One region of the Priestia sp. 40 genome, then DNA from elsewhere that is predicted to be linked to it. Evidence: riboswitches for the same ligand, from Rfam matches in the RefSeq annotation. Region 1 holds a riboswitch; each other region holds the start of a gene.

Region 1 (7,345 bases):
TTATCAGGAAAGGGCTCTTAAATCATATTTTTGCTGGAGTGAATAGGGTAGAGGCTTCCATCAAGCGCAAACGAAATTTTGCCTGTTTCTTCAGATACAACTAAAATTAATGCATCCGATTTTTCTGACATTCCAATGGCTGCACGGTGACGTGTTCCCAATTTTTTGTTCGTTGAAATAATAGACGAGAGAGGTAAAACATTAGCAGCCGAAATAAGCTGATTATTTCTAATTAGGACAGCTCCGTCATGTAAGGGTGTTCCTGGATAGAACAGCGTCTCAACTAGCGTAGCGCTGACAGGAGCTTGAATAGGCATTCCTTTTTGAATAAGAGGATCTACATTTTGTTCCCGTTCAATGACAATTAAAGCGCCGTGACGTTTCTCAGAGAGGTTATGAATAGCTAAGGACAGAGCAGCATATTCAAATGTATAAGGCGATAAGTAATGACGCAAGTAATAAGAGGCGGCCGTAGCTTGAACATCTTGAAATAACCTTCTCATCTCCTCAAAATCACATAGGATACAATGATCACTCGTGTCTAAATGTTTAATTAAATTAGAGGCTTCAGTTGAAATCTGCTGTAAATATGTTCGTACATTATTTTTAATTGTATCGTCTAATTGAAAGGGTTGTCTCTCCATCTTATATAGCTCCTATCTGTCAGTCAGTGTTATCTGTAATGTGTGCTAATGTGGGTGAATTATCCGTAAAGCTTATAAATCCGCTATTAATTTTATAGAGAGATTTTGCGTTTTATTTAGCAAGAGAACATCAAAAGTTGGAGAAAAAAGAAAGCGTTTTATAAACTGATATGTTCACATTTGGGTTAAATTTACATATGTTGTTTTAAATAAAAGTATAGATATTTCTGTGAATTTAAAGTATAGTTTTCTTATCGGATATATGATTTTTAATGTTGACAAATATTCTAAATATGCTAAAATTTTTAAAAAATGCTTATCAAGAGTGGTGGAGGGATCTGGCCCGCTGAACCCCGGCAACCTGCTTAGCAAGGTGCTAATTCCAGCAAAGTGTGTATCATTTTGAAAGATAAGGTGAAAATTTATTGCCTACCCAGTCTTTCAATACGGAAGACTTTTTATTTTGATATAGCGCAAGCGATAATTTGAGAAGGGAAACCAATGACTGTAAACCCCGACTTAAAACAAATTTTTGAACACGCCGAAGCAAAGTAAGAATTAAATAGTTTCGCTGACTAGACACACTAGAGGCGGTTTTATCCAATTCTAGTGGGTAAAACCGTCTTTTTTTATTGGATAACGCGGATAACTAAGAATTGGAGTGGAGAAAATGGCAGACTTATATACGTACGAAAACTGGAGCGATACATTTCCAGAGTTCGACAGTAAAGATGAAACAAAAGGAGCCCTTTCAGCATTGCGGTGGGCGTATGATACCTACGGAGATTCAATTATTTATGCGTCAAGCTTTGGGATCGAAGGAATCGTGTTAATTGATTTAATTTCAAAAGTGAAAAAAGACGCTGAAATTGTCTTTTTAGATACAGGCGTTCATTTTAAAGAAACATATGAAGTGATTGATGCAATTAAAGAACGCTTCCCTGATTTACGTATTCATATGAAAAAGCCGGATTTAACTCTTGCAGAACAAGCTGAAAAACATGGAGATGAGCTTTGGAAGAGTCAGCCTAACTTATGCTGTCAAATTCGAAAAATCATTCCGCTAAGAGAATCCCTTGCTCCTTATGATGCGTGGATTTCCGGTTTGAGACGCGAGCAGTCTGAGTCTCGTGCCAACACGAATTATTTTAATAAAGATGAGAAATTCAAGAAGGTGAAAGTTTGTCCGTTAATTCATTGGTCATGGAAAGAAATTTGGCGCTATGTGTATAAGCATGATTTGCCGTACAACAAACTTCATGATCAAGGCTACCCAAGTATCGGCTGTGAGCCCTGTACCGCACCTGCCTATAATGTAGACGATTTACGTTCAGGAAGATGGGCGGGTACACAAAAAGTTGAGTGCGGATTACACGAATCTTAAATACGAAAGAGCTGAATAAATGATGCTTTTATATGTTGCCTTTATCATTGCGCTTTTTTTTGCAATGAATATTGGGGCAAGCGGTGCAGCAGCTGCTATGGGCGTTTCATACGGCTCCGGTGCAATTAAAAAGCGAAGAGTGGCCCTGTTCATCTGTGCTGTAGGAATTGTGCTCGGAGCTGTTACCGGAGGCGGTGAGGTGGTAAAAACCATCAGTTCAGGTATCATACCTGAAAAACTGCTGTCAGTAGAATTAGTTATTATCATTCTGGCTGCTGCAACGCTGTCACTCTTTTTCGCGAATTTGATTGGTATCCCTCTATCAACAAGTGAAGTAACAGTTGGCTCAGTTGTTGGAGTAGGAGTAGCTTATCAATCTCTGTATGTAGAAAAACTTTTAATTGTCATGTCTTTTTGGATTATTGTTCCGCTAGTTTCATTTGTCATTGCTTTTTTGATTGGGAAAGTGATAAAACGCAGAGCGCATAAAAAAGAAGCAGAGGGAAAGTGGAAAAGAGTTTTAACGATTTTAGTTATAGCGACGGGATTCTTTGAAGCCTTCTCAGCTGGAATGAATAATGTGGCAAATGCTGTCGGTCCTCTAGTAGGAGCTGGGTTAATGGATGCTACAACGGGTGTCATAGCAGGAGGATTGGCGGTGGCACTCGGAGCTCTTTTACTAGGAGGCCGAGTTATTGAAACAAACGGAAAAAAAATTACTCGCTATTCTGTAGGGGAAGGCTGCATTATTTCAGGTACTGGTGCTTCTCTTGTTACAGCAGCTTCACTGTTTGGTTTGCCAGTACCGCTTACACAGGTCACTACGTCTTCTATTATTGGGATAGGCGCAGCGAAAACGGGATTTACGAAAGAACAGCGCGAAGTGGTCATTCAAATGTTAAAGGTTTGGGTGGTATCCCCTGTATTTTCACTCGTAATCTCATATGTTCTTGTGAAATTAGTACTTGAAAGCGACTTATATTCATTTGTGGTGCTAGCTAGTGGCTGCATTGCCACAGCAGGTGTTCTAAGCTTAGCTAGAACGACTAGAAGAAAAAGAGCAAGCTTGCAGTCGGAAAAAGAAAAAATGACTGCGTGATTCAATTGCTTTTTATTATATTGTGTTAATTACTTAAGGAGGATTTTACAAAATGACAACAATTCAAGCACACGGTGGAGAATTAATTAATTTATATCAACCAACATATGACTACACTTCACTAACAAAAGAAATTGAAGTAGACAACATGGCTCTAAGTGATTTAGAACTAATTGGAATTGGTGCTTACAGCCCAATTACAGGGTTTTTAGGAGAAAAAGATTATCAATCAGTTGTTGAAAATATGCGTCTAGCAGATGGAACTGTATGGAGTATTCCTATTACTCTTCCCGTAACAGAAGAGCAAGCTAAAGAATTAAACATTGGCGACAAAGTAAAACTAGTTCAAAGCGGTGTGACATATGGTGTTCTAGAAGTTTCTGAGGTATATACGCCAAATAAAGAAAAAGAAGCGGAAAATGTGTACCGCACAGCAGAACTTGCCCACCCTGGTGTGAAGAAAATGATGGAACGCCCAAATGTATATGTAGCAGGTCCAATCGTACTTGTAGAACGTACACCTAAAACGCGTTTTGAAAAATATTACCTAGATCCAACTGAAACAAGAGCAGCATTTGAAGAACGCGGTTGGAAAACGGTTGTTGGATTCCAAACTCGTAACCCTGTTCACCGTGCGCACGAATATATTCAAAAAACGGCATTAGAAATTGTAGACGGCCTGTTCTTAAATCCTCTTGTAGGAGAAACAAAGTCAGATGATATCCCAGCAGATATCCGTATGGAAAGTTATGAAGTACTTTTAGAGAACTATTATCCTAGCGATCGTGTAGCTTTAGCAGTTTTCCCTGCTGCGATGCGTTATGCTGGACCTAGAGAAGCGATTTTTCATGCAATGGTTCGAAAAAACTTTGGATGCACGCATTTCATTGTAGGTCGTGATCACGCTGGTGTTGGTGACTACTACGGAACATATGATGCACAAAAAATCTTCAGTAACTTTACAGCAGATGAATTAGGAATTACACCTTTATTCTTTGAACACAGCTTCTACTGCAAGAAGTGTGAAGCGATGGCATCAACGAAAACGTGCCCTCACAGCAAGGAAGATCATATGATTCTATCTGGAACAAAGGTACGTGAAATGCTTCGAAACGGAGAAGTGCCACCAAGCACATTCAGCCGTAAAGAAGTAATTGAAGTGTTAATTAAAGGATTAGCAAAACAAAAAGTATCTTCAAAATAAGGAGCGGTTGAAGTGAGCAAATCAACAAACATTACGTGGCATGATGCTGGAATTACAAAAGAGGAAAGACGCGAGCAAAATAATCATCACAGTTTTGTATTATGGTTTACAGGTCTTTCGGGTTCAGGTAAATCTACCGTAGCAAACGCAGTGGCAAAAGCGCTTTTTGATAAAAATATTCGCAACTATGTATTAGATGGTGACAATGTTCGGTTCGGCTTAAATAAGAATCTAGGGTTTTCTGCTGAAGATCGTACAGAAAATATTCGCCGTATCGGTGAGGTTTCTAAGCTATTTGTAGACAGCGGTCAAGTGGTACTAACAGCATTTATCTCTCCATTCCAAGAGGACCGCGCTCAAGTGCGTGAGATCTTAGAGGGGAATGAATTTTTGGAAGTATACGTGGAGTGTCCGTTAGAAGAATGTGAAAAAAGAGATCCAAAAGGCCTTTACAAAAAAGCAAGAAGCGGAGAAATTCGTGATTTTACAGGAATTGATTCTCCGTATGAGTCACCGGCTAACCCTGAATTAACAATTAATACAAGCACACAGTCTGTAGAAGAATGTGTACAAACTGTTATTGAATATTTAGCTAACCGAAAATTTATCTAAATGACAGCGGACTTTGTCCGCTGTTCTAATTCAACTTGAAATTTGGGAGCATTGCGGAGACGTGGAAATGATGGAAGGGTGAAAGGCATTCATGGGGAAAGTATATCTAGTCGGTGCAGGGCCGGGAGATCCAGATTTAATTACATTAAAAGGGTTGAAAGCAATTCAGCAAGCAGATGTTATCTTATATGATCGTTTAGTGAATAAGGACCTGCTGGAGTATGCTAAAAGTGATGCAGATATCATTTACTGCGGAAAGCTTCCAAACTATCATACCCTCAAGCAAGAAACAATTAACAACTTTTTAGTGAAATTCGCTAAAAAAGGAAAAATTGTAACGCGCTTAAAAGGCGGAGATCCATTTGTTTTCGGACGCGGAGGGGAAGAAGCAGAAGCTCTCGTGCAGCAGGGCATTTCATTTGAAATTGTTCCAGGAATTACATCAGGCATCGCAGCTGCTGCTTATGCAGGAATCCCTGTCACTCACCGGGAATACAGCGCAAGCTTTGCTTTTGTAGCAGGCCATCGTAAAGATAGCGAGCATGATGCAATCAAATGGGATAGCCTAGCCAAAGGTGTAGATACTCTTGCAATTTATATGGGGGTGCGGAACTTACCGTACATTTGCCAACAATTAATGAAACACGGAAAAACTTCAGCTACGCCAATTGCATTGATTCACTGGGGAACATGTACGGACCAGCGCACTGTAACTGGAACTCTTGGTACAATTGTTGATATTGTTAAAGAAGAACAAATTGAAAATCCAAGTATGATTATCGTTGGTGAAGTTGTGAATTTTCATGACCGATTAAATTGGTTTGAGAAGACTGGACAGCATTACTATTCGTTTGCACAAGAAGCTTACTAAAGAGGTTGATTATATGGATGCAGTTTTATATGTTTGCCATGGCAGCCGCGTAAAAGAAGGCGCTGATCAGGCAGTTGCTTTTATTGAAAGATGTAAAAAAAATCTAGATGTACCGATTCAAGAAGTTTGTTTCCTAGAACTAGCTTCCCCCACTATTGAACAAGGATTTGAAGCGTGTATTGAACAAGGTGCTACTCGTATTGCAATTGTGCCTCTTCTGTTATTAACAGCTGCGCATGCAAAACATGATATACCTGAAGAAATACACAAAGTATATGAACGTTATCCCCAGGTAGAAGTGTTGTACGGAGAACCGTTCGGCGTGGACGAACGAATTGTTGATATCTTGGTAGAGAGAATCAATGAAACCAATGTGGATAAGCATGAAGATTCGATGGTATTGTTGGTCGGCAGAGGAAGCAGTGATCCTGCTGTAAAAAAAGATTTTAATGAAATAGCTCAACTGCTAAAAGGTAAAGGAGCTTTTAAAGAAGTGAGCACATGCTATTTAGCTGCGGCTTCCCCTAATTTAAAAGAAGGCCTGCACCTTGCGAAACAAACTTCGTATAAGCAAGTATTCGTTCTTCCTTACCTTTTGTTTACCGGTATTTTAATGAACGAAATTAAGGAAGAATTGGAGCAGTTATCAACAGATGACCAGCAGTTTATCTTAGCCAACTACCTAGGTTATCATGATGGACTTGCACGCATTTTAAGTCATCAAGTAAAAACGTTATTATCGAGCAAAGGAAATCAATACGATGTATACCGTTATGCTTGATTTAAAGGATCGTTCGGTCTTAGTAGTTGGAGGCGGAACAATCGCAACTCGTAGAATTAAAGGTTTTTTACAAGAAGGAGCAGCCATTACAGTGGTTGCTCCAACTGTTTCATCTCAAATAAATGAGTGGGAAGCTAAAGGTCAGCTGTGTGTAAAAATAAAAAAAGTAGAAGTAGAAGACTTACTTAATGTTTTTTTTATTGTTGTAGCTACAAATGATAAAGCTGTGAACGAGTTTGTTAAGCAGCATATTAAAAATGATCAGTTGGTTAATATGGCCAGCAGTTTTTCCGATGGAAATATTCAAATTCCTGCACAGTTTTCTAGAGGGAGATTATCGCTAGCAATATCCACAGATGGCGCTAGTCCTTTGTTGACAAAACGAATTAAAGAAGAATTATCTTCAAATTATGATGAGAGTTACACACAGTATACACAGTTTTTATATGAATGCAGAGTTCTTATCCACAGATTGAATGTGTCAAAGAGCCGTAAACATGAGTTATTAACAGAAATTATCGATGATCAATACCGGCTGTCTCTAGTAAAACAGAGGGAATTTTTACAACAGATTGAAAAATATAAATAAAAAAACGGCCAATTGGCCGTTTTTCATTTATACATTTTCAACTTCAATGCTACGAATACCGCTAATTTTTTGAATCTCGTAATACACTTCTGTAGTAGGACGCTGATTATTAACTGACACTTTCATACGTATATATAATTCATTGGTGTCTAAATCTTTGA
Region 2 (7,345 bases), on a different contig from region 1:
ATTGGAGGAGATTGCAATGCAAGAAGATCACGTGCTAAAAAAAGCGATAGATGAGTGGGAACGCGTAAGCCAAGATCCAGAAGTATTATTAGCTTATGAAGCCCGAAGAAAAGCATTATTAGATGAGAAATCAGCTTTGAAAAGAGCTGAAAGGAAAGGAAAAGAAGAAGCTATAAAGTTAATGGCCATTGGAATGATTCAAGAAGGTATAGCGAGTAATATAATCAGTAAATTGACAGGTCTTTCTGTAGAAGAAATCGAAAATCTTCGTCATCAATAAATAGAAAAAAGAGCCGTACTTAAAAGGTACGGCTCTTTTTTCGAACATGGCAAATATTGATTTTCATTACAAGGAAATGAAACATCTAATACCACTTTTTACAGTGTCATTTGTTTCTAAAAAATAGTATAGGAAGCACGTAAGAAAATAATACATCCATTATTTACTATGTATGTACTTCTTTTAAGATAGGAACTTTAAAAGAAACAAGGAGGTGACACAACATGGCAAACAACAAAAGCAGTAACAACAACGAGTTATTAGTATATGGTGCTGAACAAGCAATCGATCAAATGAAGTATGAAATTGCGAGCGAATTTGGTGTAAACCTTGGTGCTGACACAACTGCACGTGCAAACGGATCAGTAGGTGGTGAAATCACTAAGCGTCTTGTACAAATGGCTGAGCAACAACTTGGCGGCGGACGTTTCTAATAGAACTTTATAATAATGGCTGAAGGAAGAATGAACTTCATTCTTCCTTTTTTCGGTTATAAGATCCGCCCATTTATAGTATTTCAACACATCTAGAATGCTACTTATGTAAAATTAAAAAGCGATTCTCACTTTTTAGTTGGCTCCCCAGACATCTTGAGCAATTTTAATTATGTGACTAATTTTATTCCACTGTTCCTCTTCTGTTAATACATTTCCTTCTTCTGTACTTGCAAAGCCACATTGCGGACTCAATGACAAGTTAGCTAGAGGAACATACTGACTTGCTTCTTGAATTCTTTGCTTAATAACCTCAGTATCTTCTAGTGTAGGAAATTTAGATGTTACTAACCCTAAAACAACAGTTTGATTGTTACCTGTAAAGCTTTTTAATGGTTCAAAATCTCCTGAACGGTTATCATCATATTCAAGAAAAAGCCCATCTACATGTAAGTTAGCAAAGATTGCATCGGATATAGTATCATAGCCACCACTTGTGATATAAGTAGATCTAAAGTTTCCACGGCAAATATGCATAGTAATGAGCATATCTTCAGGCTTTTTAGAAATAGCATCATTTAAACAACTTACTCGAGTATTAATAATGTCTTTTACATCCATACCCAGCTTCTCAACAACCGCATTGATTCGTTCTTCAGAAACAAAATCAATCCACGAAGTATCGTCTAATTGTAGATAACGGCAGCCTGCGTCGTAAAAGGCTTGAATCGCTTTCTGATAAGCAGCCACAGTATCATGATAAAATTGATCTCTGTTTCCATTGTAATATGTATCTTCTTGAATTCGAGTAAATAACATGTTTGGGCTTGGAAGTGAGAATTTAGCGACTTGGCTTCCATCACCATGGCGTTCGACAGCTTCTTTTAAAAACGTGAAATGTTCTACCATATAATGATGATTGAAGTCTACTTTACCTACTACCTTAATCGCGTTATTTTTGGTTTTTGCACCCTTGAATTGGCTGATATATTCTGTCTCAAACTGCTCTACACCTTCTAAGCCTGATAAGAAGTCCAAATGCCACCAAGAACGTCTAAATTCACCGTCCGTGATAGATTTAAGACCTACTTCAATTTGCTTCTGGACAAGCTTTTCAATTTCTTTATCCTCTACAGATTTTAGATCGGCTTCATTAATTGTACCATTTGCATACGCTTTTCTTGCTTCTTTAAGGGGAGTTGTGCGTAAAAAGCTGCCTACGTGATCAGCTTTAAATGGAGCCTTCACTAGTGTCTTTGTCATGAGTTTGTTTCCTTCTTTCTTTTTAAAATAAAAAACCTCTTCTTAAAAATAAGAAGAGGTTAATAATCGTTATGGGTTCTCTTCTTATCTTCAAGCAAATTGCTACTGGAATTGGCACAGTACTTTAACAGTCTGTTGCCGAGGCTTCCTAGGGCCAGTCCCTCCACCTCTCGAGATAAGAATATTCAATTTATTTAACTAGAAGAAATATTACACTTGTTTTCTTAGCTTGTCAACAAAAAATTGGAAAATCAGAAATAGCACATCTCTTATCTCATTACTTCCTCATTACCTACTACAGTAAGGGTTCTTCTTTGTTTTTGGGTTGGACAGGAAAGCTTATCGCAATAGCTACATAGTATTTAAAGAATTTGGCTCCATTACCTAATTGTTATTTATCTTCACCAATTGTATTAAAAAAATATCTGACTCCATTATACCTAGCCTCTTCATTGCACTTTGCAAGGAGCGCTATTCCTCACTTCTAATTTCTCTCTTTGATTCATTTCTTAGAGCGAATACGCTAAACCAATCTTTCATATAGTCACATCTTCTTACAAATACGAAAAGAGCAACCATCATATACTGGCTGCTCTCTCCTAGCAAAAATGCACTCACATCAATGTGAATGTGAACGTATTCATATTACAGCACTTCATTGATAAAAAAAGAAATAATTTCTATTTGCCTTTATACATAGTTAATCGTTCTTTTGCTAAATTAATTAATTCCTTTAACTCTTCAACAGATTGCTTGTTATTACAATCGTTTAATAAATCTATTGTATCTTGCAAAAATTGCTCTCTTCTTTTTACCCTTTTATATTCAGCCCTATATTCTTCTGCCATCCTTGCTGTTCGAGTAGACCCCTGACGAGGAGTGGGAACTTTTTCAAAATCTGAGGTACGAGATTTTTTATCTTTTTCATCAAGCATAGCGTTTTCTGGATTCCTATTCCTCAATCCTGATTGACCCAAAATACTCCTTGCAGCTCGTTCTCTTCCAATGGCCATTGTCATTTCCCCTCTCTGGAATTAAGATTTGAGATAAAACGTCTTGTACAGATTCAATAACAATAAAATAAACCCTTCTTTTGATAAGTTAAATTACTAATTTCAATTGATGCTTAGTTACTAGCTATTCCGTCTTTATTTCTATCCAACAATAAGAAGACTACCTTCCATTGGTAGTCTTCCTGCTGCTATAATTCTTTTACCTTATATGCAAAAGGTCACTTACTGCGTCCTTTAGTTTTCCATAGGTTCTTATTTTACTGAAGTCTATACCCAATTGAACGGCTGTTAAAGCAATTTCTGGACGGATACCTGTAATCGTTGTATCAATTCCTAGCAATTCTAACATGTTTACGACTTGAAACAATTCATTGGTCATCATTGTATCAATGGAAGGTACACCTGATAGATCAATGATTAGGCAAGACAATTCAAGGTCTTTTGCCTGCATCATAATTTTTCCCGCAAAGTCATTGCTCTTATAGTCATCGATCTGACCAATTATAGGAAGAACACCAACTGTATCTGAAATACTAATGATTGGTGTACTCAGTTCTGAAATTAGCTTTTTTTGAGCATATACTTGCGCCTCTGCTACTTGTCCATAATACATGGTAAAGAGTTCAATCATCCGGTCAAAGGCTTCGTTTAAGGTTCTGTTCCATAGAATAATATCTTGTTGTGTAATACTAGACTGTTGGAGGCTTATAAATGCTTCAACCTTGTTAAGAAAAATAGCACGAAACTTTTTGAAATGACGGATACTCAGGTAAAGAGGATTCCCTAAGCGAGCTCGTTTGGTTGCAATCTCTTGGGCCCAACCACTAAGATTTTTAAAAGATCCATCCTTTAGGACCTTCACTATTGTACGGGTAAAATAGTGATTTTGTTCTCGAAGGTATTCAGTTACCTCTGGAGAAGCATCAGCTGTATAAACAGAATTTTCTTCTATCTCTCGAGAATCTAACCACTCTTGAGCCATTTCATTCACATGTTGTAATAAAAAATCATGTAATTCTTGAGTCATTTTATCCATAGCGTTTTCCCCTTTGATGATAGATAACTTTATCTTTCCCTTTTATTGAGCACAGAAAACATAACTACTATTCAACACACGGATACTTATTTTAAGGTATGGTACGTTCATGCGAGGGAGCGTTTCTGGGGTACCTCTTTAGTTTTATAGACGAATTGCTTAAGTTAAACAATAAAATGAGGTTAGTTTATTCTCAACTGAAATCCATTAATCCTGCTGTTTGTTAGGTGCTTTTTTATATGAATGCTAAAATATAAAAAAAGCAAGTAAATTTTAAAATTTATAATTGTTCCTATATAAAACATTTCACCTTGATTATTATTAAAGGCTAGTATCTGTTTGATCATGGTTTAGGTGAACCACAAAAAGAAAACCACTAGAATGGCTCTAGTGGTTTTCCTTTTTAAAAGTCGCTATATTCTTCTAAGTCGTCATCGTCTAATGAGCCAGATATATTTTCTAAATCTGCAATCTTTCCTTCTTTCAGTTGAGGAACCTTTGAAGGCTCTTCTTCTTTAAAAGTATTGCTTCCTACAAAACCCGTTGTTTGGGCTAATACCTTTAATTCAGATAGTTCATTCTTAATATGCTCAAACATTTCGTAGGTTTTTTTATCTTCCCTTGCTTTTCTTCCAGTAGATGAATCATCTAAATCACGTAGAATTAAAGACGAAATATAATCTCCTAACTTACGCGATTTAGCATATGTAGCCAGTTGATTATACACTTCATCGCTCAATCGATTTGTCTTAATGGTAAACGCATTTTGGCGTTCTGACATCCTTATCACCTACGTTGTTAGGATTTAACGGCTTTTTTCTCTGCTGCTTGCTTCTTCTGAACGTAACCAATACTACGAATCTCTAAACCAAATAAATTTAAGTGACGGCTATCTTGAGGAACCTTATGGTACTTGTCTGTACGTTCTTCTCCAATTTTTTCACGCATACTATTCATGATAGCAACTTCTAAAGTAGGAGCTACCCCTCCACAGTACACGTATTTACGCACTTTGTTCGCTGGAGGTGGTGCAACATCATTTAACTTAGCCAATAAGATCTCTACATATTCTCGAAGAGAAGACTTGATTGTATTTGTTAAATCAATGGATTCGCCTGTGTTTTCGTTTTTTAATACAAACTTTTGTTTGCCGTAGTTATCAAGAATAAATTGATCAAACGCACGTAAGTCTGTAAACAGTTCTAGGAATTTCTCTTTACGCAATTTATCGATATGCGCTAAATAAGGGATGCCTTCAATGCTTTGGAATGATTCACGACTATTGGCAGCTTTCAACCCTTCTGGTAGAATAACCACATCAATGGAACCACCACCAATGTCCACCATAACTGTTTCACATTCTACATACTCATTTGCATCTTCACGATCTTCAAGGGTTAAGTCTTTTTTTAAGGCAAAACGTGCACTTTCTCCCTCTTTTAAGCACGCACTTTCTTCTACTACTACCTTTAACGTATTTTCGAACCCAGGCGTATGCACCGTAAATGTATGGTCGCCTAAGAAACGATTAGCCATCGCTTTTTGAGCTGCACCAAATGTACTCTCTTTCTTAAGGAGCCAGATTGGTAGCATCGTAGAAAAGTAGTCAATTTCAATTGTGTTATCTTTTTTATCCTTAGCATGTAACGCATGGTAATAAGCAATAGCAGCTAAAAAGGTAATGTATGGAATATGGCTTGTAATTTTATTATGTAATTTATTAATGTGATTGTTGGCAAGTAATTGACTTGCAGCAATGTCACCAACTAAGAAATAGCGCTCTTTCTCGTCTCCTTGAATAGTTGTGGAAAGTAAGATACGCTTTTTAAATTCTTCTGGAGCTGTAACAGCATCTGTAAAGAAAGAATCTGCAGCTTCTTTTTGCAGTTCAACTACATTCGTTGGAAAATCAAATAAATATCCATCCATGATGTTCATATCAACAGAGTTTCCGCAATCTTTATTAAAACGTGAAATTTTCATTTCTATACACCTCATCTTTTAAGTTGAACTTATATTCAACTTATTGTACTTGATGTAGGATAAACATTCAAGATGTGAGAACAATTTAATTATCTACAAAAACTTACATCTATCAACAATTGAAGGAATTAAGTAGAGATTATATTTAAATACGATGTCCCACCATTATCTTACTGAAAAATAGCAACACAACAACTGCAAAACCTACTGACTTGTCTTTTTTTTACGCTCAGAAACACAAGAAACTTTATTCTTTAATAAGGTAATATATAGTGAATCTTGTCTTTAAATGTCATCTTGGCTCTTTCTTTAAAACCTATTCTTTTATAAATTAGCTTGCTTTTTATTTTAGAAGTTATAACGATTAGATATCATTTAACAAAGAGATTTAATTTTCCTTATCAAGTAGTCACTTTTTCTATACGAATTTATAAAGTAAGGAATAGTTTAAAATTTTTTTCATTTTATGAATAACTGATTCTCCTTCTACACATGTTAACGTTACAACCAATAAAGGAGATGAATAAAATGGCAAACAATAAAAATAGCAACACAAATGAATTACTAGTATATGGTGCTCAACAAGCAATTGATCAGATGAAATATGAAATTGCTAGTGAGTTTGGTGTTAACCTAGGTCCTGATGCAACTGCTCGTGCAAACGGATCTGTAGGTGGAGAGATTACAAAACGTTTGGTACAAATGGCTGAGCAACAACTTGGCGGCGGACGCTTCTAAAATGGTCTCATAATAGGGACTAAAGGAAGAAGAAACATCTTTCTTCTCTTTTCTATGATTTAAATAATAAAAGGCACATGCATAATATGAAAAGCCTCCATCAATATCGATGGAGGCTTTTTCAGTAGAACATAACTTCTTTGCCCTTGTGAGACCTTATCGTTATGTATCCCGGTTTATTTCGTTAAACCTGAACCATTTACAGTAGCCATACACACCATTGAAGTCTGCTTTAGCTCTGTACTCATCATATACCACCTTAACAGACAATAAAACCTATTTTTATACAATTTATGAAAATAGTCATTTTAAATGAAAATAATGTATAATAAAAACACCTTTAAAGATACATTTATTATGCATCTTTTAGGGCGAAAAATTACTTTAATGATAGCGATTTTACAATACCAACTTGTAATTCTACAAAAGAAAGCAACATATAAAGGTAAACAAATTCAAGTGAACATAAACAATTTTTAAAAACCTCACTCACAAATAATTTCATGTTATTGTCTCCTCTCCTCTATACGCCATTTTTTCAAATTGGCTTACATTTAAAGATCTCCACTTTAGACAATGCGATCTTTTTAACAGCAAC
Region 3 (7,345 bases), on a different contig from region 1:
TGAAAAGTTATTTTGACTAAGGTGTCAGAATAACTTTTCAATTACTGTAGAATAATTACGTAAAATATTCGATTTTTGCATTTGGAAAATACTGATCAATGTAATATTCTAATGTTTCTCTTAATTCTTGTTCTTCATCTTTTGCGTATACATACTTTCCAATTCCGTAACGCCCCCATTTGTAGCGGCGCTCCTCTTCATTCATCTCAAGCTTCGTTTTTGGATAATTTTTCTCAATTACCCGCTTGGCCGGCTTGGTAAAGCGATGCTGAATCATTTCAAACGTAATATCATCTCTTGACTCCTCAGGTATAGAGGCGTCAAGCTTTTCAAACAGCTGACGGTACCCCTCTTGCCAACCTTCATGAATGTAAATAGGGGCCACAATAAAACCAAGTGGATATCCGGCTTTTGCGACTTTATTAGCAGCTTCAATCCGGTAATCGAGAGGAGATGTACCAGGTTCAAAGTTTTTTATAACATAATCTGCATTTATGCTAAAGCGAAAGCGCGTGCGACCATTATGTTTAGCATCCAATAAATGATCCACGTGATGAAACTTAGTCACAAAGCGCAGTTGACCTAGTTCACTTTCTCCAAAATATTCAATCGCGCGCTTTAATGAATGTGTTAAATGGTCAATTCCTACGATGTCAGATGTACAAGCCGCTTCAAATCGCGTTATTTGAGGGGCTCTTTCCTGCATATATTGTTCTGCTTGACCTAATATTTCTTCAACATTCACGTACGTGCGAATATATGGTTTGCTTCCCATTGTTGTCTGCAAATAACAATAGTGACAGTGCCCCATACACCCTGTTGCAAACGGTATTGCATATTCAGCTGACGGTTTAGATGTATCAAATTTTAACGTTTTACGCACACCAACTACTAAAGTCGACTTGGCATTGCGGTATTTTTGTAAATCATTTTTTCCCGGTATATTACGCACTTGATTATGAGAAGTTGTTTGACGAATCTCAATTCCCATCTTCTCAAATTTTTCTTTTAATTGAACACCAAGCGGGTACTCCATTGCCCCTGGCTCAATGTATACTAATTGAGGTACAAAAGGTTTTATCATCATGTACACTTCCTTTTTTCTAATACTAATAGCGTTTGAAAAACAAAAAGACTCTATCCTTGGTAATTATTTTTTACACAAAAAAGCTCTCTGTTTAAGAGAGCCTTGCGTCAGTCATATTGTTCATAATCAAATATTTTGTTATACATTTTCTCTGCTTCGTCATACGTTGAATACACCGCATCATCTTCAGCTAACAAATGATAAGACTCATGTAAAAAAAGCGCTTTTTCGCCTTTGTTTTCAGGATGTTCAACAATTTCAGCTTGATTGATATTGGCAACATTTGCTGTATGAGGATTTCGATAAATAACAAATACTTGATCTCCCACTTGATATTCTTTTTTCTCCACGATCATCATCCTTTTCTTCTTACTTTACTCGTATGATGTCCGCTTTTGCTCATTTTATCCGGTAAAAACACCTCATAACGTCATCAAGAATTTATACGCTTTTACGCTCAATAAACCGAAAAGGAAGCTCAATTTTTTGAGGATCCTTGCTCCCGACTAGTTTAAAAAGCGTTTCGCCCATTTCTTTAAGAGGAAGTTCGATCGTTGTGATTTGTAAATAAGAAGAAAGCGGATGATTATCAAAACCAATGATAGCTAAATCGCCTGGAACTGACATACCAGCTTGTTCGCACTGAGCTTTTATACCAATAGCGACTTGATCGTTTGTTACTAAAAGCGCCTGAGGCCGATTTTTCATCTGCACTAGTTTTTCCACCACTTTTTCACCATCTGTCACGTTCAAACAGCCTTGAAAAACCCATTCCGGATGATAAGACTGATTTATTCTTTCTACATATTCTTTGTATGCTTGCTGCCGCTGCTGACTATTTGTACCCGTCATTCTTCCAATACAGTAGCCAATATCCTTATATCCTTTTTCTTTTAAATACAGGAGCGCATGCTTAAAAGCTGCATAATGATCAACGTATACGGAGCGAATAGAATGATTTTGTACGTTTTCGCACACGGCTATCGGCCCGTACTGCTGATAATATTCAATCGCGCTCCAGCTGCTTGCTCTAGAACAAATAATCACTCCATCAACTTGCTTTGTTTTTAGCATATGAAGCGCTTGTTCTTCTTTTTTTACATCATAGTTCGTCTGACAAATAACAAGCTGATACTGCTTTTCTAACGCTTGAGATGCCACCCCTTCTAAAAGCAGACTAAAATACGGATGATTAATAAAAGGCAGTACGACGGCAATCATATTTGTTTTCCCTTTTGATAAGTGAACGGCATTAATATTTTGTTCGTAATTAAGTTCTTGAATCACTTCTTCCACCAGTCGGCGCTTTTCTTCTTTTACATACGGATGATTATTTAACACCCGTGACACGGTCGAAACAGATACACCAGCTTTTTTTGCGATATCTCGGATATTTGTCATGTTTTCACCTTTTTCTCTTGCGCTGAAACGCGTTTCATACTTTATTCTCATTATAAAGTGAAGCAGCAATAAGCTAAACCCGTTACAATCATCTTTTTATTCATTTATACAAGGAGGTCATGTCATGGGTATTTTATTATTTATTTTATTATGCGGAATTGAAATCGGAGGAGCGGCTTATGCACTTAAACAAAATGAGACGATTTGGAAGGAATTAGGTGAAGAAAAACCGACTGATTTTTTCAAGCAGTAAAAAAAGAGGTTGAGACATAACGAAATGAATCCAATCTCAAGACGAACAACTAGTATACATGAGCTGAACCGCTTGTGACACTCCAGTTGATTTCCGTGCAAGACTTTGCTGTCCGCGGGAGTCTTCGCCTTGCCCTCTAATCAACTGCTAGAAGGACCTACACACATGAAACCTGCGTTTAACACAACAAAAAAAAACGAACCACTAATCAAACATCTTGATCAATGGTTCGTTTTTCACTTCATCTAAAATACTTTCGTTCCAGCCTCTTTAGATTAAGCAGCCTCTTTAGATGATTTTGATTTTTTATTTAAACGTGGAAAGCCAATTACAATCGCAATGATACCGCAAACCGCTGTTAACATTGGATAGAATGTAAATGGAATAATCTCAATCGGTGAAACTTTAGCAAATCCTGCTGCTAGAAGCATTTGTGCACCGTAAGGGATAAGCCCTTGAACGCTGCATGAAAACAAGTCGAGCAGACTGGCTGATTTACGATTATCAATTGAATACTTATCAGAGATTTCTTTCGCTAACGGACCTGCTGTAATAATTGAAATCGTGTTATTAGCCGTGGCTAAATTAGTTAAACTTACCAATCCAGCGATACTGAATTCTCCGCCTTTTTTTGTTTGAATGCGTCGTGTTAATAAGTTCAATAAGAACTGAATACCGCCGTTATAGCGAATGAGTTCAACCATTCCGCCAATTAAAAGAGATAAAATAATTAATTCCGACATTCCGCCAATACCTTCTGTCACAGTTTTAGCAAGAGAAGAAAGCGTGTAGCTTCCGTCAGCTAATCCAATCACGCCGGCTAATACAATTCCTCCGGTTAAAATGCTTAATACGTTTGCACCAAATATGGCAGCAACTAGTACGCCGACATAAGGCAAGATTTTAAACCAGCTAAAATCTTTAATTTCTACTGATGATGTATTGCCTAGCGTCATTACAAGTAATAAAACTACCGTAACAATCGCTGCAGGAAGTACGATAAAAAAGTTTACTTTTAATTTATCTGACATATTTGTTTTTTGCGTACGAACTGCTGCAATGGTCGTATCAGAGATTACGGATAAATTATCTCCAAACATTGCACCACCAACAACGGCAGCAATTGCCAATGTAATGGATACATGCGCCTGCTCACTGATTCCTACAGCGATAGGCCCTAATGCAGCGATTGTTCCCATTGACGTTCCCATCGAAATTGAAATGAATGCGCCAATAACAAAGATTCCGACTACCACTAAGCTTTGCGGAAGAACAGACAGAGCTAAGTTTACCGTTGAATCGACAGCTCCCATGCCTTTAGCGACTTGAGAAAAAGCACCTGCTAAAATAAAAATAAGTACCATAATAATGATATCAGGATGCCCTGCTCCTTTAGCAAATCGTTCCACTTTTACATTAAGTGAATCTTTGCGGTTCATAGCCAGCGCCACAATGGCTGCAATGATAATGGCTACTAATACAGGCAGCTTATAAAAATCTCCCGTTATGATTCCTGATCCGACAAACAGGACTAAAAAGACGCCCAGCGGTAACAGCGCCCAGCCGTTTCCTTTTTGTTGTTCCATTCTTAACACCTCTTGTTTACGTAATAAAAAAAGACCTCTTCTTATTGATAAGAAGAGGTCTCTTATTTGTATCATAAGATTACCCTTCTCATCTTCCAAACGAAACATCGTCTGCTGGATTTGGCACCGCACTGCGTACAGCCAGTTGCCGAGACATCATAGGGCCAGTCCCTCCGTCTCTCTTGATAAGAAGTTTGTAGTTGTTTTAAAAATAGTCTTTCACTACTGTAATCTCTTTTTATTTAATTGTCAAATGCTATTTTAGAAAAATATATAGTGTGAAAATTCCCACATCAATTAGCTACGTCTCGTTTTAAAAACGCCACCCAAGCTACGCCCATGAAGAAGACAAAGTGTGCAACTAAGATGAAGATTGAAAATGGAATTGTCATGCCGTCAAACATCGTCTTCATTCCGTCCATATACTGCACAAAGTTTGTGTTGGCGAACAGTAAAAATTTCCCCCACCATAAACCAAACTGTGATACTATCCCAGTTACTGCTTTCGCCCCGATACTTACGACAATAGCTAGACTTGAAGCAAGCGCACTGTTTCTAAATAAAGACGACAGCATGAATGCGAACGTCATCATCATAAACGTTTCCATATACGCACTGTCATACGTAAGCGTAATGTTTTTAAGCAGCTGTGCATCTCCTTCTAGACTGGTAAATCCAAAGAACAATGCTCCCCATACAAACGAAAAAAGTAAATAGCTCAGTAAGTAATACAAGCTAATTAAAATGAGCGTTATGTACTTGGACGTTAAAATCGTTGAGCGTCTAGCTGGACGAATTAAAAGAAGCTTAATGGTACCTGCTTCAAACTCTTTTGCAACCATTGACCCTCCAACAGCAAGCGCGAAAAATTGAACGAGAATCAGCATACCTGAACTAAATGACAGGAAGTTCAAAATGTTGTCTTCTGTTCCTGCACTGTTTGCTACTTTTTTCATTAAAAGAGCCATACAAAGAGTTAAAATGCCGATTGTAATAAACGTGATTTTTGTACTTCTTTTGTGAAACCATTTCATGTGTTCATTTTGAATTAGCTTAAGCATGGTGCTCTCCTTCCGTAACGGACATAAACGAATCTTCAAGCGTCTCATACACAGGGGTAATTCGGTAGACTAAAATATCGCTGTCCACTAATTTTTTATTCACAGCTGGAATTTGTTCTTTCATAATCACTACGTCAATACTATCGGATTTTATTGTTACTTGGAATTCTTGAGATAAAAGATCCGCTGCTTTTTGCGCGTCAGATACTTCAAATTCTACATACATCCCTTGATCTTGACGATTTGGAGATAGATCTTGAATAGCTTTTAACTCGCCGTTTTGAATAATACCAACGCGGTCACATAGTGCTTCTACCTCTTTTAATAAGTGGCTCGCGATTAAAATTGAAATTCCTTCTTCCCTGCAAAGCGTTTGTAAATATGTACGAAATTCTCTCATTCCCGCTGGGTCTAGACCGTTTGTTGGCTCGTCTAGTAAAAGCAATGCAGGTTTATGTAAAATAGCTTGAGCTACTCCTAAACGCTGTCTCATCCCAAGAGAATACGTCTTCACTTTTGCATGAATGCTGTTTTCAAGTTTTACTAGCGCAATGACTTCATCCAAGCGTTCTAATGTGATGCCTTCATGCATATTAGCAAAGTGTTTTAAATTTTGATAGCCCGTCAGATAATCATAGAACTCAGGGTTTTCAATAATCGCTCCAATTGATTTCATAGCTGATGTAAACTGTTCCTTTAAAGGAAAGCCGTTAACGGTAATCGTTCCCTCTGTTTCTTTAATGAGTCCTACGACGGTACGAATTAGCGTTGTCTTTCCAGAGCCATTCGGACCAAGCAACCCGAAAATCTCACCGCGCTCAACCGATAAGGATACATCATGCAAAATGGTTTTCTTCCCAATTACTTTACTGACATGATCTACTTGTAGCACTGTTTCTGTCATCATGTACATCCTTTCTTTAATTAGCAATACGCCTTCTATTGTTTCTCTTTTTTAACTATTTGTCTACTATAACCTTATTTTTGGAAAAGTAGCTCATTCAAATCATTCGTATTATCCGCTTACATTTGATAAAATAAAACAAACTTTAGTTAGAGGAGGACTTCTACATAATGAACTTAACCGTATACCTTGCCGGGCAAATTCACGATAACTGGCGAGACGAAATTAAAAACCAAGCGGAACAATTAAACCTTCCCCTTACCTTTGTCGGTCCGATGACAGACCATGACCGCTCCGACAACATTGGAGAAGAAATTTTAGGAAAACAGCCTAACGCTGTCTTAAAAGATGAAGCTGCTTCTCAAATTAATAATTTACGCACGCAGGTGCTCCTTAAAAAATCTGATGTGGTTATTGCTTTATTTGGCGAAAAATACAAGCAGTGGAACAGCGCAATGGATGCGGCAACAGCCATTGCATTAGATAAACCGCTAATTTTGGTTCGCCCAGAAAAATTGCATCACCCGCTTAAAGAACTATCAAACAAAGCGCAAGTTGTAGTCGAAACGCCAGAACAAGCTCTTCAAGCATTGGCTTATATTTTTGAATAACAAATAAGAGCTGTCGGTTCTGGACAGCTCTTATTTGTTATTTATCCCTCAAGTTCCTTACTAGGGGGAAATATTTTTTTTAGAAAGCTCTAAGATTATTCCTTTGAGTTTCTTTCATTTTCAGCATCAAAACAAGCAAAATTGTACTTAACTACTCATTTTTGTGATCCTGACGTTCCATAATCTTTAATCATTAATTTCACATCATAGTTAATTGGAACTTCACTAAACGTTTGATCCCAATTATCTTTAACTCTCATCCATACTCTGGGCCTTTTAATTCTCAATTGATTTCCGAACCCGGCCACATCGACTTTATATTCTTTTTGTATTTTTTCTACCGTGGTTCTTACTAGGTGCTCCACTTTTTTTTCTGAGTTTTTTTGCACCTTCTGTAAAAATTGATTTTTCAAAGGATCTCCTGAGGCTACCCAATTTTCAG
Region 4 (7,345 bases), on a different contig from region 1:
TTCAAATAACTCATCTGCATTTGTAAATTGAGAAGCAATGACATATTCAATTGTTGCAAGAGGAGCTGTTAGCAAACGCCAGTTTAATACAATTGTATTATCTTGAGTCGTAGCGTATTCTTCACCTAACTCGTCCCACTTAACAGATTCAGGAGCATTGTCTGCTGCTTTTTTAACAGATTTCAAAGCTTCTTGGAATTTTTCACCTGCGCGGCCTTGGTACCATTCTGTTAATAGTTGTCCAATACCTTCATTTGTTTGCTGCTCGTTCCAGCTTTCAGGTACTGTAGCAATGAATTTTGCACGGAATGTCATTTCAGCCTTTGCTACATCTCCACGAACGATGTTTAAGCGGTATTGACGTCCTAGGTAAGGGAATTTGTCTCCTTCTTCAAAAGAACCAGTTTTAGCTGCAGAAGCTGCTGCTTTAGGAGCCTCTTTTTTAGCTGTTTCTTTTTTTACTGCTTCTTTTTTTGGAGCAGATGGCTTTTCCTCAGCTGGTTGTGAACCGTTTAGTTGTTTTAAAATCCATGTTGCTTTGCGTGCGATGATTGAACGCACATTGTTTTCATTAAGACCTCTCGGGATAATAACTTTTACCCCTTCTTTGTCACAAATTTGCACCGTGATATCGGTTCTATTTGGAACGACTTCAATTTTGTAGTCAATTGTTTGATTGCCTGTTTGATACGTATACATAAAATTTTTCGTACTCCTTTCTACAAATCTTCATTTTATAAGCAAAGGTAGAGTTTGGTCAAATGAAAGAATAATCAGACAGTTATCAACTGCTGTTGCAGCGCTTTGCAGAATGATATGAATTCCAATATTTAGTGGAAAAGCGCCAATAATAATTGTTTCAATTCTTCTTTAGTTTTTACAAAAAAATATAAAAATATGCCGATACTACTAATATAGATTAGACATTCTATGTCTTTAGATTGTATAGGGGATGAAAAAATGAAAAAAGCTTTTCAAAGTTTACGCATGAAAATGCTATGTATGATTGCAGCCATGGTGGCCATAACATCTACTGTAATTGAAGTAACAAATTATTATCTTATTGTGAAACAAGAGCAAGCAGCTTCGATTACGCTAGTGATTACATTTCTGTTTGTTTCTTTTACAACTACCGTGTTCTATTTTATCATACGTCGCTACATAATTGCGGTTGAAAATTTGTCAAAAACAATGAAAGGGATTTCAAACGGTGATTTATCTGTAGATGTTGTTCCTTTGAAAGGGAAAAATGAGATTAGTACACTCATATCTTCATTTAATGAAATGATGACTCACATGAGAATGTTGCGTCAGAAAATAAGTAAAACAAAGAGCACGGTCAGTCATTCTTCAGAGCAATTGCTTGCAAGCATGGAGGAAACAAAAACAGCTGTGACAGAAGTTACGATGTCTATTCAAGAAATTGCTGCGGGTTCTGATAAGCAGTTGCTAAGTGTGGTTGAAACCGAGCAAGCTATGGTGGATATGGCAAAGCTGCTTCAGAAAATGACTAATCATTCTTCAAAGGTACAAAAATCGATGAACAGAGCCTCTGAACATGCTTCTACCGGAAATGTTGCGGTGAAAGAGGTGACGAATCAAATGAATAAAATCTATGAATCTGTTAAGATATCGACCAGTGAAGTGAAGGGGCTCGAAGATCGTTCTACAGAGATTGGACGAATTATTGACACGATTACAAGAATTGCTGAACAAACAAATCTTCTTGCACTTAATGCTGCTATTGAAGCTGCAAGGGCTGGAGAACATGGAAAAGGTTTTGCTGTAGTAGCAGGGGAAGTACGTAAGCTAGCGGAAGAATCTAAAACGTCCGCTATACAAATCAGTCATCTGTTAAAAGAAATTGAAGCGCAGGCAAAGCAGGCTTATCAAAACATGGAAGTGAATACGGAAGAAGTTACGCTCGGTATTTCCACTGTCGAAGATGTAACTGAACAGTTTTCCATAATCATGGAAGATGTCTTTGCTGCTCAAGAACAAATGAACAAAATGACAAAGGCAACAGGAGAGATTGATGGGTATTCATTCAAAGTAATGGAGTCTGTCATGGCCCTTTCGGAGGTAGCTAAACAAGCAGCTGCTTATGCTGAAGAAGTAGCTGCGGCTTCACAAGAGGAATTAGCATCTATAGAAGAACTTGTGCTGTTGGCAGCTAACTTAAAAGCTACGGTGAGCGAGTCCTAACATTTGTCTTGATATGTAACAAATACGCGCAGAAAACTGCGCGTATTTGTTTTATTTATACTTTTTATAGAAAACAATAAATAGAATTGACACGTTATAAAAGCAGTTGTATAGTGAGTACGCAAGGCGGCAGTCTGTCTTTTTTAATTCTTAGTAAACTTATAAGTTAAATGAAATATTTAAGCACTGCATAAGGAGACGAAGAGATGAAAAATGAATTCCGTTTGGCAACAAATGACGATGCAGATAACTTATTGAACTTAACTCTACAAGCATACAAGCCTATTCGAGAGCTAGGCATTCCTTTCTTAGCAGCTACTGCTGATCTTGCCCTCGTTAAGAAAAATATTTCTCAAAACCTTTGCTATGTGTACGAAGAAGAGAAAAGAATCGCTGCTACTGTATCTATACGAATGCCTTGGGGAGAACATCCAGGTCCGTTTGCTGTTCCGCATCTTTGGTGGTTTGCAGTAGACCCGTCGTTTGCCAGGAAAGGAGTTGGGTCTAAGCTGCTGCATCTAGTAGAGGAAGAGGTAATAAAAAATACGTTTAAATCACCAGGTGTGTCTTTAGGAACAGCAAAAGAACATCCTTGGTTAGTTGAGATGTATGAACGAAAAGGATATGTTCAAGCTAAAGAAAAGCACCTTGCAGAAGGTTATACGACCATATTTCTTTATAAAAAACTCAATGAGATACACTCTTTGTCGTAAAAGATAGAGAAGTGCTCCAAATTAAGACATGTGAAAGAGTGATAAATATGACAGATCAATTACTACTAAATAAGCTAATAGACATACGCCGTGAGCTGCACCGGTTTCCAGAGCTTTCAATGAAAGAATATGAAACAACTAAACGTATTAAAAAGTGGTTAAAGCACTTTGATATTTCTATAGCGGATGCGTTCCATTTAGACGTAGGAGCAGTAGCAGAAATTGTGGGAGGAAAGCCGGGACCTACTATCGCTATTCGAGCTGATATTGATGCGTTGCCAATTGAAGAAAAAACCAATCTGCCATTTGCATCTGAAGTGAACGGTGTTATGCACGCATGCGGACATGATTTTCATACGGCTTCTATAATCGGAGCAGCCATCCTTCTTAAAGAGCGTCAGCAGGAGCTTTGCGGTACGGTTCGATTTATCTTTCAGCCTGCCGAAGAAACGGCTTCTGGGGCAAAAATGCTAGTTGAAAAAGGTGTGCTCGAAGGAGTGGAAGCGATCTTTGGGATGCATAACAAACCGGATCTTCCTGTAGGAACCATTGGTATCAAACCAGGACCTTTAATGGCAAGTGTTGATCGTTTTGAAATTGACGTCAAAGGAGTAGGAGGTCACGCGGGTATTCCTGAAAAAACAATAGATCCGATTGCTGCTGCTGGTCAAATTGTTACTAGTTTACAAACCATTGTCAGCCGTAATCTCAGCCCATTTCAAAATGTTGTTGTCAGCATAACTCAAATCCATGGAGGGAGCTCGTGGAACGTCATTCCTGACAAAGTAACGCTTGAAGGAACGGTGCGTACCTTTCAAGAAGAAGCGAGAGAAAAAATACCGGCTCTTATGAAACGAACTGCTGAAGGGATTGGCGCAGCTTTCGGGGCTTCAGTAGACGTTAAATGGTATCCGTATCTTCCTGTAGTAAACAATGATGATAGGCTGGAAAAACTGGCTATTAAAGCCGCAGAGGATATTAGTTATCAAGTCGTAGCAGCTGAACAATCGCCTGGAGGAGAAGATTTTGCCGTATATCAGCAGCATGTACCAGGATTTTTTGTATGGATGGGTACAGCTGGAGAATATGAATGGCATCATCCTTCTTTTTCATTAAATGAAGAGGCATTACTTGTAGCAGCTTCTTATTTTGCTAATCTAAGCTTTCATTTTTTGAATTCATTCCATTACCCAAAAAATTAAAATATTTTCATTTTTCTATTTACGCGGATGGAATTGTTTGATAAAATAAATTTTAAATTAAAAAAGTTATCACGAGTGGACGAGAGATCTGGCTCTTTGACTCCACAGCAACCTACGAATGTAAGGTGCTCCTACCAGCAAAGCATGTGCTTTGGGTGATAAAACGGGTGAAAAACTCATTTTGCATCAAAGCAAAATGAGTTTTTTTATTTTTCTAAAAGGAGAGGGTTTTATGAGTCATACAGCAGTTGCAGCATATACAGGAGAGAAAGCATTAAAGGAAGCAGTGAAATTATTAGGAAAGCATTATCAAGTAGCTTATCGTGAATTAGAAACATTTTATGAAATTGTGGTCGAAAACCATGTTCGTACATATGCTGTAGGCATAGATATTAAAGATGTACAAAAAGCAAATGAACTAGAAATTTATTCATCATGCTGTTCCAAGCTTGAGCGAGTAGGCTGTCTTTTATAGAAGAAGTTTGCTCGCGCCTCTATTTTTTTAGTGTTTTTAAATAGAAAGCATGGTTTTTGACAAGCAAAGAATCTGGTGGGTATAATCAATACTCACTAGCTTTTAAAATTAATCATAAATTGTCGAAATTTTTACACAAATTGAAGGTTACATTCGAAATGAATTGTGGTATGTTATAAAACAAGAATATTTTATGAAAGGAGCATTGAAATGGAAATGTCTCTTGAACACGGAAACGATGCAGGAAGTGAACAGCTTATTGATCGTATCCTAGACTTTTTAGAAGATGACGCAAAGTAAAAAAAAGAGTGTGCGGTGCTATCCCTAGCCGCGCACTCTTTTTTTTATCATGTGCGTAAAGGCAGCGCCATACTATGATACATAGGGAGAGATTGAAAGGGTCTCTGTCAAAGGGATTGACGAATGGTTTTGTTTGATAGAAAATTTAGAAAAAGGAAAGAGATGAAGGGTATGTCGAACAAAACATCTTTGTATCAAACAAAAGAACAGTTAAAAAAACTTGTAAGCGAATTGGTTTCTATACCTAGCGTGACAGGAACGATGGCAGAAGTGGAAATGGCTGAATCGATAGCGTCGTATTTATTGAAGCTGCCTTACTTTCAAAAAAACGAGCAAGTCGAGCTTCATTCAACAGGAGACGGGCGGTCGATTGTCACAGCTTTTGTTCAAGGGAAAAATACGAACAAAACAGTTGTACTAGTAAGTCATTACGATGTAGTGGATGTACAAGATTATGGACAGTGGAAAAAGGATGCTTTTCACGCTGATACATTAACGAGTACTTTTTATAGCCACATGGAACAAGTTCCCGCGCACGTACAAAAAGATATGATAAAAGGAGACTGGCTTTTTGGCCGAGGAACGATGGACATGAAAGCAGGCATTGCCCTTCACATCAGTATGGTTGAACGAGCATGCAACGGAGAGTTTGACGGAAACATCCTGCTGCTGTCGGTACCGGATGAAGAAGTAAATTCGCTTGGGATGAGAAAAGCAGTCCCTGTTCTTTTAGAACTTGCCCGCAAACATCAGCTGGATTTTTCTCTCATGCTAAATGCAGAACCAGTGTTCAGCCGCTATCCTGGTGATCAAACGAACTATGTGTACTCAGGATCGATTGGGAAGATCATGCCAAGCTTTTTGTGTTATGGAAAAGAAACTCATGTAGGGGAACCGCTAGCTGGTTTAAATGCTAATTTACTAGCTTCTTATTTAACAAAAGAAATAGAATTAAACGTTGATTTTTGCGAAAAAGTAAGAGATGAAACGAGTCCACCTCCTACGGTGCTGGTACAAAAAGATTTAAAAGAAGAGTATTCCGTTCAAGTTCCTCACTCTGCCGTTGTATTATTTAATTTATTTATGTTAAACCGCTCTCTTAAAGAAGTAACAGATCTGCTGTTGAAATCGGCTGACAAAGCGGCTTTGAATGTGAACAAACATTATAATAAAGCCGCTAGGCAGTACGCTGCGGGAATGGAGGGTTCATCTCTTGACGTGAACGTATGGACGTATGAAGAACTTTATACTCATGCAGTCAAACAGCACGGTGAAAAATATGTGCAAGAAATGGAAGCAGCACTTTTGGCACAAGAGGATGATGACAGAAATAAAACCATTAAATTAGTAAACTCTTTAGCTGGTTTATGTAAAGAAGCAGCTCCGATGATGGTCTTATTTTTTACGCCGCCTTTTTACCCGGCCGTTTGTTCACATGATGATCCCTTTGTACAAGGGATTTTGTCAAACGTACAGGCAACTGCTAAAGAGAAATTCCAAGTGGAGCTAGTTGAACAAAGTTATTTTGGTGGAATTTCGGATTTAAGCTATGCCAGCCTGCAGCATCCGCTTCATACATTTAACACGTTAGTAGCCAATATGCCGCTATGGAATAAAGGGTATCATATCCCGCTAGAAGAGCTAGAGGAGCTGAAGATGCCGGTGCTGAATATTGGACCGCTGGGAAGAGATGCCCATCAATGGACCGAAAGATTAGACGTTCAGTATTCCTTTGAAATTTTGCCTCATTTCATTTATCAAGCTATAAAAGAAGCACAGAAATAAACATCCGCCCGCGGATGTTTATTTGTTGAATTTAAAAGAAGCTCCTTGTACGGTAAATTGTTGCGGTGTTAGAGCGTGATCCAATTCAACCAAAAATGGACGCTCTCCAACTTTTTTTAATGTATCATGGACAACACCTTGTGTTCCGCTGCAAAAAATAAGGTTTCCTCCATTGATATATAGTTTTTGACAACGTGCATCAAGTAAAGAGTCTTTGTAGCTTTCGCCAGACTGAACGTCCAGCAGTTTCATCCACTTGCTGATGGATTCTTCGAGGTTATGTACAGCACAGTAAATATTTTTCAGCTGCATCTGACCAGATTGGTGGGAAGAAAGAGCCGCTAGCTTTGGCTTGCGTTTTTCTTCTGGTTCACCCCATTCAATAAAAAAAGGAAGAGGCAGGGAATCGTGGTCAGCTTCAATAAAACACATTTTCCATTGAAGTCTTTCTCCATCATTGGTTTGACGAGAACCCGCTACAGGACCTTTTACAGTGACGTTCTTGCTTTCCAGCTCTTTTATCAGCAATTCCATATCATCTGTACGGAATGCAAATCGACCAAAATGACCAATCGGTGTATGTTCGTTAACAAGCTGCTGAATAAGGTCATTACCTGTAACATTTTGAGCTAACGCGATATCTCTAAGCCCAAGCCATTCAATAT

The links. A riboswitch is a leader RNA that binds a small molecule or an ion and turns the genes downstream of it on or off. The one in region 1 is predicted to bind S-adenosylmethionine.
Region 2: linked by a shared signal. The riboswitch ahead of ACO1DI_RS22275 (5-methyltetrahydropteroyltriglutamate--homocysteine S-methyltransferase) and the one ahead of ACO1DI_RS09320 (phosphoadenylyl-sulfate reductase) in region 1 are both predicted to bind S-adenosylmethionine.
Region 3: linked by a shared signal. The riboswitch ahead of ACO1DI_RS24595 (Na+/H+ antiporter NhaC family protein) and the one ahead of ACO1DI_RS09320 (phosphoadenylyl-sulfate reductase) in region 1 are both predicted to bind S-adenosylmethionine.
Region 4: linked by a shared signal. The riboswitch ahead of ACO1DI_RS24860 (hypothetical protein) and the one ahead of ACO1DI_RS09320 (phosphoadenylyl-sulfate reductase) in region 1 are both predicted to bind S-adenosylmethionine.

What each region holds. Positions count from the first base shown of each region.
Region 1 covers NZ_JBMPZA010000005.1:1,579,088-1,586,432, reverse strand. Annotated here, with positions in the region: gene cdaS (sporulation-specific diadenylate cyclase CdaS) at 18-644, opposite strand; SAM riboswitch class I at 958-1,060, shown strand; gene ACO1DI_RS09320 (phosphoadenylyl-sulfate reductase) at 1,315-2,028, shown strand; gene ACO1DI_RS09315 (inorganic phosphate transporter) at 2,048-3,127, shown strand; gene sat (sulfate adenylyltransferase) at 3,180-4,331, shown strand; gene cysC (adenylyl-sulfate kinase) at 4,344-4,943, shown strand; gene cobA (uroporphyrinogen-III C-methyltransferase) at 5,035-5,814, shown strand; gene ACO1DI_RS09295 (sirohydrochlorin chelatase) at 5,828-6,595, shown strand; gene ACO1DI_RS09290 (NAD(P)-binding protein) at 6,576-7,184, shown strand; gene ACO1DI_RS09285 (MgtC/SapB family protein) at 7,212-7,345, opposite strand, start outside.
Region 2 covers NZ_JBMPZA010000020.1:51,596-58,940, reverse strand. Annotated here, with positions in the region: gene ACO1DI_RS22285 (Rpn family recombination-promoting nuclease/putative transposase) at 1-280, shown strand, start outside; gene ACO1DI_RS22280 (alpha/beta-type small acid-soluble spore protein) at 505-714, shown strand; gene ACO1DI_RS22275 (5-methyltetrahydropteroyltriglutamate--homocysteine S-methyltransferase) at 850-1,977, opposite strand; SAM riboswitch class I at 2,059-2,159, opposite strand; gene ACO1DI_RS22270 (hypothetical protein) at 2,658-2,990, opposite strand; gene ACO1DI_RS22265 (STAS domain-containing protein) at 3,190-4,026, opposite strand; gene ACO1DI_RS22260 (hypothetical protein) at 4,430-4,807, opposite strand; gene ACO1DI_RS22255 (membrane protein) at 4,825-6,009, opposite strand; gene ACO1DI_RS22250 (alpha/beta-type small acid-soluble spore protein) at 6,538-6,747, shown strand.
Region 3 covers NZ_JBMPZA010000024.1:28,097-35,441, reverse strand. Annotated here, with positions in the region: gene splB (spore photoproduct lyase) at 56-1,084, opposite strand; gene ACO1DI_RS24610 (transcriptional regulator SplA domain-containing protein) at 1,195-1,443, opposite strand; gene ACO1DI_RS24605 (LacI family DNA-binding transcriptional regulator) at 1,529-2,488, opposite strand; gene ACO1DI_RS24600 (hypothetical protein) at 2,613-2,741, shown strand; gene ACO1DI_RS24595 (Na+/H+ antiporter NhaC family protein) at 3,017-4,327, opposite strand; SAM riboswitch class I at 4,413-4,519, opposite strand; gene ACO1DI_RS24590 (ABC transporter permease) at 4,621-5,388, opposite strand; gene ACO1DI_RS24585 (ABC transporter ATP-binding protein) at 5,381-6,292, opposite strand; gene ACO1DI_RS24580 (YtoQ family protein) at 6,463-6,903, shown strand; gene ACO1DI_RS24575 (Ger(x)C family spore germination protein) at 7,059-7,345, opposite strand, start outside.
Region 4 covers NZ_JBMPZA010000025.1:18,948-26,292, reverse strand. Annotated here, with positions in the region: gene ACO1DI_RS24880 (M48 family metallopeptidase) at 1-699, opposite strand, end outside; gene ACO1DI_RS24875 (methyl-accepting chemotaxis protein) at 961-2,205, shown strand; gene ACO1DI_RS24870 (GNAT family N-acetyltransferase) at 2,412-2,918, shown strand; gene ACO1DI_RS24865 (amidohydrolase) at 2,966-4,120, shown strand; SAM riboswitch class I at 4,184-4,285, shown strand; gene ACO1DI_RS24860 (hypothetical protein) at 4,353-4,595, shown strand; gene ACO1DI_RS24855 (M20/M25/M40 family metallo-hydrolase) at 5,067-6,680, shown strand; gene ACO1DI_RS24850 (VOC family protein) at 6,699-7,345, opposite strand, start outside.